One region of the Pleionea sp. WD8-19 genome, then DNA from elsewhere that is predicted to be linked to it. Evidence: riboswitches for the same ligand, from Rfam matches in the RefSeq annotation. Region 1 holds a riboswitch; the other holds the start of a gene.
The links. Region 1 has a riboswitch for cobalamin ahead of ACTUJY_RS10765 (ribonucleoside-diphosphate reductase subunit alpha). Riboswitches for the same ligand answer to the same signal wherever they lie in the genome.
Positions count from the first base shown of each region.

Region 1 (5,414 bases):
TTCAGTTTTATATCTTCTAGAAAGGTTTGTTCGGTAAAAGGGAAGCGAAAATTTGGGCCGCCCCAAAAAAGCACTTCGTTTTTCGTGTTAAACCATTCACTTATTTGAATAGCATCGTATTGAGTGGCATTGGTTAGCTGCATCAATCTTGGACTCTTTGATAAATGATGTGCAGTTCTTTCTTTTGCGGTTTTTTAGCCACAACGACAAACATTTCAATCGTATTCTCATTGATGCGTTTAATTGTAAATCCATCAAAATAAGCCGCATTCGGTTCGATTTTTACTAATGGAAAATCCACCGTTTCGTTTTTTTCTTCCCAGCTTTTAAGATCATGGTGAAAATGCTTCAATTGCAACAGTAAGCTTTGATTAACTTCTCGGATTATTTCAATTTCGTAAAGTTTTACTTGATCGTTTACCACGTTGCGAAACACACCCATCATACTGCCACCTAAGGGAGCCGACCAGATTTCCTCTACTGTTCCACCTAAGGCTTTACCACGCCAGTGCCCTTCAAGCCAATGGATATCTTTTAAGGTTGCGGGTGGTGAACTTTGACCTTCTGGCAATGATAAGGTGTTCTCCTGATCAATAGCGTTTAGGGTCATTGCAAAAGTAAAAATAATGAATATCATTTTGTACATTTTGTCGAGTCCTGAAATTTATACTTCAACAACTGCTTTTTGTTGTTGACGCTCTTCGCGTTGAATATGCCATAAGCGGGCATAGTGCCCTTGTTGTTTGAGGAGCGCTTGATGGTTGCCCTGTTCTACAATTTCGCCATGATGCAAAACAAAAATGACATCCGCATCAACAATGGTTGAGAGTCTATGTGCGATCATAATACTGGTATGGTTTTTCGCAACATGATTAATCGCTTTTAAAATAAATTGTTCCGACTTACTGTCTAGCGAAGATGTAGCTTCATCAAATAATAAAATGGGTGGCTTTTTTAAAATAGTACGAGCAATGGCGACTCGTTGCTTTTCTCCACCGGATAATTTTAAGCCTCGCTCGCCAACCAATGTGTTCAGTCCATCGGGTAATTGCTTAATAAAGTCGTCGAGATAAGCATGAGAAATTGCGTTTTTAACTTGTTCTTCAGAAGCCTCAATATTGCCATACCGAATGTTTTCTCCGATGGTGGAATTGAAGAGTACGGTATCTTGCGGAACAATGCCGATATTTTTACGTAAGCTGTTTTGTGTCACTTGATCAATGGGTTGATCATCAATCAAAATTTGTCCTTCAACGGGATCATAAAATCGATACATGAGTTTCATCAATGTGGATTTTCCAGCGCCGCTGCTGCCAACAAATGCGACTTTTTGCCCGGGTTGTATGGTCAAATTCACCGACTTTAATATTGATCGCTCCGCTTGATAATGAAAGCTGACATTACGAAACTCTATTTTTCCTTGGTGAACGACAAGTTCTTTCGCATTTTTAACGTCACTGATTTTGGGTGCTTGTCGTAACAGGGCAAACATTTGCTCGATATTGGCTAAGGAGCCTTTCATTTCGCGATACACAAAGCCAAGAAAATTTAATGGCATGAATATTTGCATCATAAAGGCGTTAACTAATACAAAATCGCCGAGCGTCATTTTGCCATCTACGATGTTATACGCGGCCAGCATCATCATCGATGTCATTGAAACGGCTGTTACCATTGATTGGCCACCGTTTAGTGCAAATAAAGTCAGGCGATTTTTACGGCGTGCTTGCTCCCAGTCAGCGAGATCCTGATCGTAACGATGCGCTTCGTAACTTTCGTTATTAAAATATTTAACCGTTTCATAATTGAGTAGGCTGTCAACGGCTGCCGTATTCGTTCTCGAGTCGGCTTCGTTGGCTTCGCGAACGTAACGAGTACGCCATTCGGTGGCTTTTACTGTCCAAAAAACATAGAGCACAATCGAACTTGCAATGATTACTGCAAACCCGATGTCGTAACTGTAAAGGAACACCGCCATAACCATCGCGATTTCCAGCAAGGTTGGCACAATATTGAACACCATAAAACGCAGCAGAAAACTGATACCCGAAGTGCCTCGTTCAATATCACGCGACAAACCGCCGGTTCGTCGATTTAAGTGAAAGTCTAAGTCGAGTCCATGCAGGTGTTTAAATACGGTAAGCCCAATACGGCGCATGGCGCGCTCGGTCACTCGACCAAACAATGTATCGCGAATCTCTCCAAACAATACGCTGGCTAACCGCACTGAGCCATAGGCAATGATGAGCGCAACTGGCACCGTCAGAATTTTTTCCAGGTCCGACTCGATATTCAGCGAATCCACCGTGTATTTGAGAATAAAGGGCATGCCGACACTGGCAATTTTGGCCGCTATCAGGCAGAGCAATGCGAGTAGCACACGTGATTTAAACTCCAACAAATAGGGAAGTAATTGCTTCAATGTGTGCCAACTGACTTGTTGATCGTCGTTTTGGGGAAAGTGACCTCTGCGCATGGACTCGCTTGATTCGATTAGTTGTTCTACTGAAAGTGTAGTGTAAACAGAATGACAGAGAATACCCATCATAAAATGTTTGAGAAGCGAGCACTCAATCAAAATATCGTTAAAACAATTTGCCAAAGCAAAAGATCACAATATATAGTATTAATGCTTTGGTTCAACTACTAGATAGTTGGTTAGGCTTTAAACAAAGTCGAAATGTTTGAACGAAACCTAGTCGAATATCGGTCGGTTGCTAAGAGGGAATCCGGTGCAAATCCGGAACTGACGCGCAGCGGTAACAGAGAACGAAAGTAACCGGTAAACATTGAGCAGCGAACAATGGGTTACAGGCACTGCAATTCACTTGTGGGAAGCCGTTACTTAAGGCGGAGTGATTCACTCCATACTCTGAAGTCCGAAGACCTGCCAAAGAAGAAGGGCCTGTTTATCTTTCATTGGTCGTCACTACTGGAGGTTATTTTTTTGTCCAGCAAGGCGGAGCGAGCGATTAATAGTTATTCTATTAACGCGACCGACAACGCGGCTGGGTGAAAAAATAGCCCCAGCCCTGCGGGTTGCGGCTAAAACTCCGTCACTCGTTGTTGTTCGTCGATTATTTGGAACGACCAAACCGCACTCCTCACGCCTAGATTGACGGAGTTTTAGACGCAACAGTGATGACTAATGAAAGATAAACAGGCCCTAAGCGCCTTCGCGATATTAAGGTGATTGGACACGTTGAGTTGAATAAGGTACTTTTGTCGGTGTCTTGTTGAGGCCGTCTCTTATTTGGCCGATATCCGTGTTCAATGGTGTCGCGTGGGTTTTCATAAACTTAAAGGACGCGACTCATCATGCATCAACACACATATTCCGACTTATCCCCAAGAGCACTCCCTTCGACTTTTCGGGTGATCAAACGCAATGGCGAAGCCGTCGATTTTGAAGTCGAAAAAATCGCTATGGCAATGACCAAAGCGATTCTGGCTGTAGAAGGTCAAAGCGCTTCTGGCTCATCGCGTGTACGTAACCTGGTTCAACAGATAACCAGCGATATCGTTGACCGGTTTCAGCGACAGTTTCCCAGTGGCGGTCAAATTAATATTGAAGACATACAGGATCAGGTGGAATTGGGTCTGATGCGCCAAGGTATGCAAAAAGTGGCGCGGGCTTACGTACTGTATCGCGAACAACATGCACACCACCGTCAAATGACACAAGCCGGTCAAGCCGCGGAACTTGAATCGAGTTCAGAATCCATTAATGTAGTGCTCGAAAATGGTGAGCAGCAATCATTACCCTTATCAAAAGTGGAGCAGTCTATTCATAACGCGTGTTATGGCTTCGAAGACGTTGATGCAGACAAAGTCTTTCAGCTGGCGAAAGCGAACCTTTATTCTGGGATCAAGCTCCGTGATGTGAGTACGGCATTGTTGATGACCGTGCGTCCTTTGATTGAGCAAGAGCCCAATTACTCTTACGTTTGCGCGCAATTGTTGAATCAAAATTTACAACAACAAGTCGCCGATTTTCTCGAGTTGGATGCAGCTGACGACAACCTCTACCTTAATGCCTTTCCGGCCACCATTGAAAAATCGGTGGTTTTAGAGTTACTGGATGAGTCGTTGTTGAGTTTTGACTTGACACACCTCGCTCAAGCGCTGCGACCGGAACGCGATCGTCAGTTTACTTATCTTGGATTACAGACACTTTATGATCGATATTTTTTGCACTGGCGTGAGACGCGATTGGAGTTGCCGCAGATTTTCTTTATGCGAGTGGCTATGGGGTTGGCGATTAAAGAAGACAATCCGAATCAACGCGCAATTGAGTTTTACAACTTGCTCTCTTCTTTCGACTACATGTGCTCGACACCCACGTTATTTAACTCCGGCACACGCCGATCACAACTGAGCAGCTGTTACCTCACTACCGTGGATGACGATCTGGAAAGCATTTATCAAGCGGTCGCGGATAACGCACAATTGTCAAAGTGGGCCGGTGGACTGGGTAATGATTGGACTCCGGTACGATCACTCGGCGCGCACATCAAAGGTACTAATGGCCAGTCGCAAGGGGTGATCCCGTTTTTAAAAGTGGTTAACGATACCGCCGTTGCGGTTAACCAGGGGGGCAAACGAAAAGGCGCTGTGTGTGCGTATCTCGAAACCTGGCATTTGGATATCGAAGATTTTCTCGAGTTGCGCAAAAATACCGGTGATGAACGCCGTCGAACACACGATATGAATTCCGCTAACTGGATCCCGGATCTGTTTATGAAGCGGGTGTTTGATGAAGAAGCGTGGACGCTCTTTTCGCCCAACGATGTGCCCGAGCTGCACGATCTTTACGGGTGTGCATTTGAACAAAAATATTGTGAGTACGAGGCGAAGGCCGAACGTGGTGAAATTCGGTTGTTCAAAAAAGTGCAGGCGAAACAGTTGTGGCAAAAAATGCTATCGATGTTGTTTGAAACTGGTCATCCCTGGATCACGTTTAAAGATCCTTGCAATTTGCGTTCGCCGCAACAACATGTGGGCGTTGTGCATTCTTCTAATCTGTGTACTGAGATTACTCTAAATACCAATGCGCAGGAAATTGCAGTTTGTAACTTGGGTTCAGTCAACTTGTCGCGACATATTAAAAATGCAGAGTTGGATGTGACGCGATTGCAAAATACCGTGCGAACCGCAGTTCGAATGCTGGATAATGTCATCGACATAAATTTTTACCCCGTGGAGAAAGCGCGTAATTCGAACTTAAAACATCGACCGATTGGTATGGGGCTGATGGGCTTTCAGGACGCGTTGTATTTGTTGAATATTCCGTATGCGAGTGTAGAGGCCGTTCAGTTTGCGGATCGGACCATGGAGCAAATTTCCTATTTTGCGATTGAAGCTTCGGCATTGTTAGCACAAGAGCGTGGTTGTTATGAAAGTTATACGGGATC
Region 1 covers NZ_JBUZOU010000007.1:178,215-183,628, reverse strand. Annotated here, with positions in the region: gene ACTUJY_RS10780 (GNAT family N-acetyltransferase) at 1-143, opposite strand, end outside; gene ACTUJY_RS10775 (DUF6265 family protein) at 143-646, opposite strand; gene ACTUJY_RS10770 (ABCB family ABC transporter ATP-binding protein/permease) at 665-2,476, opposite strand; cobalamin riboswitch at 2,691-2,909, shown strand; gene ACTUJY_RS10765 (ribonucleoside-diphosphate reductase subunit alpha) at 3,319-5,414, shown strand, end outside.

Region 2 (5,414 bases), on a different contig from region 1:
AGTACTAGTAAACACCAAGAAAAAATACCTAACCATTTTATTTGCAAGCGCGAGAAAGTGATTCGATTAAATTTGGCTTCACCTGTATTCGCCAGATTGCCGAAACCTACCAGAGGATGAAAACGTTTTGGCTCACCAAAGATGTGATCAATCATCAAAGCATTAACGATAACCAAAACTTCAGTCACCCGACTGATCCGACAAATTAAATTGGTTAGTGCGATGACAAAACTCTACCTGGAAATAATAGCCATTGCCGTACTGGCTGTAGGCATCACAAAAATCTTTGCCATTCAGTTTAGAAAGAAAGCAGCGCAGTAGATCGCCATGGGTGATTATTAAAAGTCGCTTTTGCTTATTATTACTCGCCAGCTTAATTAACGAATGTTCGAATCGAGTTGCTGCGTTGATAGCGGATTCGCCATTGGGAGGTGAGTGATGCGTAACACGAAAGAAAATATCCTGAAAATGCGGTTCGTTATGAAGACTATCAAACAACTTACTTTGCCAATCACCAAAGTGACGTTCTTGTAAGTCTACATCTTCCGATAACGGAATATTGATAAGCTTTTGACAGATCATGCCCGTACTTTTCGCTCGACCTAGTGTTGAAGTGATGATGCTATCTATTTTTTTATCTTTACAGCTAATCGCGAGTTGTTGGGCTTGATATTCGCCTTGTAGTGTTAATGGACTGTCGAGTTGGCCTTGTAACCGTTTTATTCGATTCCATTCGGTTTCGCCATGACGGGCTAGGTAGAAAGTTGTTATAAGTTTCATAGTAAACGGGCTAAATCTTGGTTTAGCCCATTGTTAAAAGTTAAAATTGGTAATTTGCACTTATAAAACTTTGTCGTCCGGGTGAACGATAGTTGAGTACATTTTCCGGTGATTTATCAAGAGCATCGCTAATTTTTAGTGATACAGTGAAGTCTTTATTTAAAAAGATATTGGCTGAAAGATTGAGCTGTGTATAACTTTGCAAAGAAATGCGAGTTGATGGCCAGGTACTATAATCTGTATCAGGTCGTTCACCGACATATTGATAATGCGCTCTTAATGCCAGCTTTTCGAACTCTAAGCCCGCTTGATAGCTCATGATTTTTTCCGCGCGACGCACTAAAGAACGCTTAAAACTGACATCCATATTCGTATTAACATCAAATTCCGTTGCTTTTTCAGTGGCATGTACATAATGATAGCCTACTTTATGATTAAAAAATCCTATACGCTGTTGAAATGAAACTTCATAACCATTGACGAAAGCCTTTTCTATATTAAACGGCTGCAATACACCAAATTCGTTGTTTTCAAAGGCAATAAGATTATTAAAGTCTGTTTGGTAACGAGCAATAGCAAAGGAGTAATTGTTATTATGGATCGATAAACCGAGTTCATTTGTGTAGGAAACTTCCGATACCAGGCTACTGTTTCCAGCGAATGAGCCAACATTAGGGTAATAAAGATCATTAAATGTAGGTGCTTTAAATCCTTTGCCGCGACTGGCTGTGATGTTTAGAAAATCCAGTGGTTGATACCCTATTGCTGTAGTAAAAGAAGTATCAGTGTCACCGTTTTCAATATCATCATAACGAACAGATGTTTCTAAAATGATAGCTTCATTATGGTATGAAGAATAAATATAACCACCATGGGATTTGCGACTCGAGTTGTCTAGCTTATAGATTGTCGAATCCCAATTGACAATAGTCGTTCTATCCAACGTGTCATCGACTATATCTACTCCTCCTAAGAGATGAAACCCCGTCGTCCATTGGTAGCCTACGAGCGCATTCAGTTGTCTTCGTCGAGTTTCATATTTGGAGTTTTCTTCTAAGAGTGTCTGATTGCCGTAACTTTGCGACCAATCTCTGCTTTGTCCGTAACCCAGCTTAGATTGCCAAGGGCCGCTTACGTAAGTGTATTCAATATTGAATAAATGATCTTTGTAATCGGATTCGTCTGCACCCCAGTCATTGTCAAACTCATTGTTACCTTGATTAGCAGAGAGGATCCAGTTAAGTGATAGCTCATCACTCAGAAGGTAATCGCCGACAAAAGATAAGGTCATTCTTCGATAACCGTCTTTGTCAGGTTGAGAGTCTGGGGTGGTGGTTGAAGGGTCTGAAGTATCAAGAACGTCAAACCCTTCGGATGACTCACTACTTAGTGTTACGCTGTGATTAAGCTTTTCTTTTCCGAATCCAACACTGTAACTACCCGAACGAAACTGGTTAGAGCCAGCACTAACAGTTGTATTGTGCACGCTGTTATCAAATTTACGGGTGAATATTTGAATGACGGCACCCATTGCATCGGAACCCCAGATGGAAGCACGAGGTCCTTTAATGATCTCAATTCGTTCGATGTGATGAACCGAAATGGATGAAAGCGCTTTTTTGCCATCGGTTGCTGAACCGACTCGAACTCCGTTGATTAAAATAAGCGTGTGATCAGAGTTTGAACCGCGAGCAAAGATAGAACTTGTTTGTCCTGCTCCACCTTGGGTTACAACATCAAGCCCGGCCACGGAGACTAACAGGTCAGTTATCGACTCTGGTTGAATTAGCTCGATGTCTTCACGTGAAATAACTTCAATGTTTGCCAGCGTATCTTGAATGTCTTGTTGAACTCGATTGGCCGTAATAATTAATTTATTTTCATGGTTATTAGCCAAAACAGTCTGACTAGAAGCAGTAAAAGCCGCCGCTATCGAAGCGGCAATAAGTGTAGGTTTCATGGTGTTTCCCCTAAATGCGCCCACCGCGCGTAAATCGAGACTTTTTTGTCTCTTTGTTAAATCTATTACTGAGCCGGTCTCCGGGCTGACATCATTTGATGATCACCGTTGCGGGGGCAGCGCTGGGTTCACACCAGCTTCCCGTTATATTTCAATTCTTACTCGAAACACTCAGTGGTAAATCACTTTCCTTGTTATTTGACCTCTTTTAATCCCGATGGATATACCGCGGTCGGGCGGTAATATTCAGTTACGAGCAGCGAGTGACGAGTTTCGAGCAAATACCATCAAGTTTCACTTGACTGTAAAAAACAAAACGTCTTGATTTTCAACTCGCAACTCGCAACTCGCAACTCGCAACTCGCAACTCGCAACTCGCAACTCGCAACTCGCAACTCGCATCATCGCGCTGAATCAATAGCTTTACAAAGTGCTTTTAAACCAATTAACGTTCTGGGTGTGAAACGGTATAAAAAGTCGGAACGAATATCGTACAGGTGCTTATGTTTTACCGCTTTTACTTCCGGCCAATTGTTCCAAATGGATTTTTTAGCCGCTAAATCGCCCGTTTGGTGCGGGATGATAATCACTTCAGGATTTTTTACAAGTACCGATTCCATAGAAACCATCGGATATTCATTTACGGCATCATCAAAGATGTTGACGCCATTGCAATCACGCACCAGTGATGCTATCGACGCATCAGGACCGAGCGTTTGCATGGGATCGTGCCAAAACTGAAAAAACACCTCGACTTTACGTTTATCCGCATAGTGAGCTTTGATGTCTTTGTATTCTTTGTTGACCGAATCGTAAAGCGCTTGAGCTTGTGCGGTATTGCCGGTGTATTGCCCTAACTCTAAAACGTCTTCTAACATCTGCGGGATGGATTGCGGTTCTGTGTAAATAACGTTTAATCCCAAGGACTTCAATTTTTCTAAATCGTCCGATTTGTTTCCGGTACGCCAGGCAACGATTAAGTCGGGCTTTAGGGCCAATACCTTTTCCAGTTGTACACCAGTATAACTTCCGATACGTGGAATCTTGTTTGCTGCCGGTGGATAATTCGCGTATTCCACGGTAGCAATTATGCGTTCACCTGCACCAATGGCGTATAGCAATTCCACAGAATGAGGGGACAGGGCAATAATACGCTTCGCTGGTTTCGCGAACCCGATCTCGCTTATTAGTAGGAATAAAAGTAGTGTAGTAAAATGCCTCACCAGTCCACTCCTTTACGCGCTTTAATGCCCGCTTTAAACGCGTGTTTTTCATCTTTAATTTCACTGACTGTATCAGCCATATCACGCAGTTCGGTAATGGCTCCACGGCCAGTTACGATCACGGACTGGTTTTCTGGCCGGTTCCGAATAGCATTGAGCACTTCGTCTTTCGGCAAGTAGTCGTATCCGAGCATGTAGGTAAGTTCATCCAGTAATACCAGGTGAATGTCAGGATCATTTAAAAACGCTTTGGCTTTTTGCCAAACCTCAGTTGCTGCGGCGATATCGCCTTCACGATCTTGCGTATTCCAGGTAAAGCCGGTACCCATAACTGCAAAGGGAACGCCGTGATTTTCCAATAGGTTTCGTTCTCCGCAATCCCATTTGCCTTTGATAAATTGAACGACGGCCGCTTTATATCCGTGGCCCACACATCGTGCGACGGTGCCAAAACCGGAAGTCGATTTACCTTTTCCATTACCGGTAATGACTAATAAAATACCGCGTTCTATGGTTGCTTGCGCCACTTTCGCGTCCACTTTTTCTTTTTGCTTTTGTGCTTTAATTTTGTGTTTCTCGTTTTTATCCATATTTAACCTTTCATGTTAAGCGAAAGAATTTGCTCGATGTTCAAGTGTTCTTCAAAACAGTCGGCCAATCGATCCAGTTCTTGCAGTCGAAGTTGATGCCAATCGATAGTTTGAGTTGATTTTCCTGTAACCCAAAGTAACAGTGCTTTTAAAGTGTCGGGATGTTCAAACAAGCCGTGCAGGTAACTGCCAACAATTTGTCCATCACTGGATACGACGCCGTCGTTATAGCGGTTACCCATTTGATCGATGACCTTGGCAAAGGGTTTTTGCAGTGCTTCTCCTTGTGATTGACCACAATGAATTTCATATCCCTTAATGCCACCTTGATGATCCAGAATTTGAAATTCACCCTTTACTTGTTTCAATTGTTTTTCAGGATAAAGTGTTGTTGAAAACTCCAGAAGGTTTAAGGCTTCACTTGAACCTGCGTTACTTTCGATACCTTTTGGATCGTGAATACTTTGGCCTAACATCTGATAACCGCCACAAATTCCTAACAACTTGCCGCCGTAACGTAAGTGACGTTTGATATCGATATCCCAACCTTGTTGCTTCAGCAATGCTAAATCGTCTCGCACATTCTTACTGCCTGGCAAAATAATCAAGTCTGCACTGGTTAAGGGTTCGCCCTGAGGAATAAACTGCAAATTTACATCGGGATGCCAACGCAAAGGGTCAAAGTCAGTATGGTTGCTGATGCGTGAAAATACTGGCACTTTAATGTTTATACTGCCTATGCCTTCATGAGTCTCTGCATTAATGGCATCTTCGGCGTCGAGTTTTAAATGTTTGAGATAAGGTAAAACACCCAACACCGGTTTTTCAGTGTGTGTTTCTAACCAGTCGAGCCCGGATTGC
Region 2 covers NZ_JBUZOU010000004.1:86,000-91,413, reverse strand. Annotated here, with positions in the region: gene cbiB (adenosylcobinamide-phosphate synthase CbiB) at 1-188, opposite strand, end outside; gene ACTUJY_RS06305 (histidine phosphatase family protein) at 181-780, opposite strand; gene ACTUJY_RS06300 (TonB-dependent receptor domain-containing protein) at 821-2,740, opposite strand; cobalamin riboswitch at 2,795-2,930, opposite strand; gene ACTUJY_RS06295 (cobalamin-binding protein) at 3,142-3,963, opposite strand; gene cobO (cob(I)yrinic acid a,c-diamide adenosyltransferase) at 3,960-4,553, opposite strand; gene ACTUJY_RS06285 (cobyric acid synthase) at 4,556-5,414, opposite strand, start outside.
Region 2: another riboswitch for cobalamin. It lies ahead of ACTUJY_RS06300 (TonB-dependent receptor domain-containing protein); the one in region 1 lies ahead of ACTUJY_RS10765 (ribonucleoside-diphosphate reductase subunit alpha).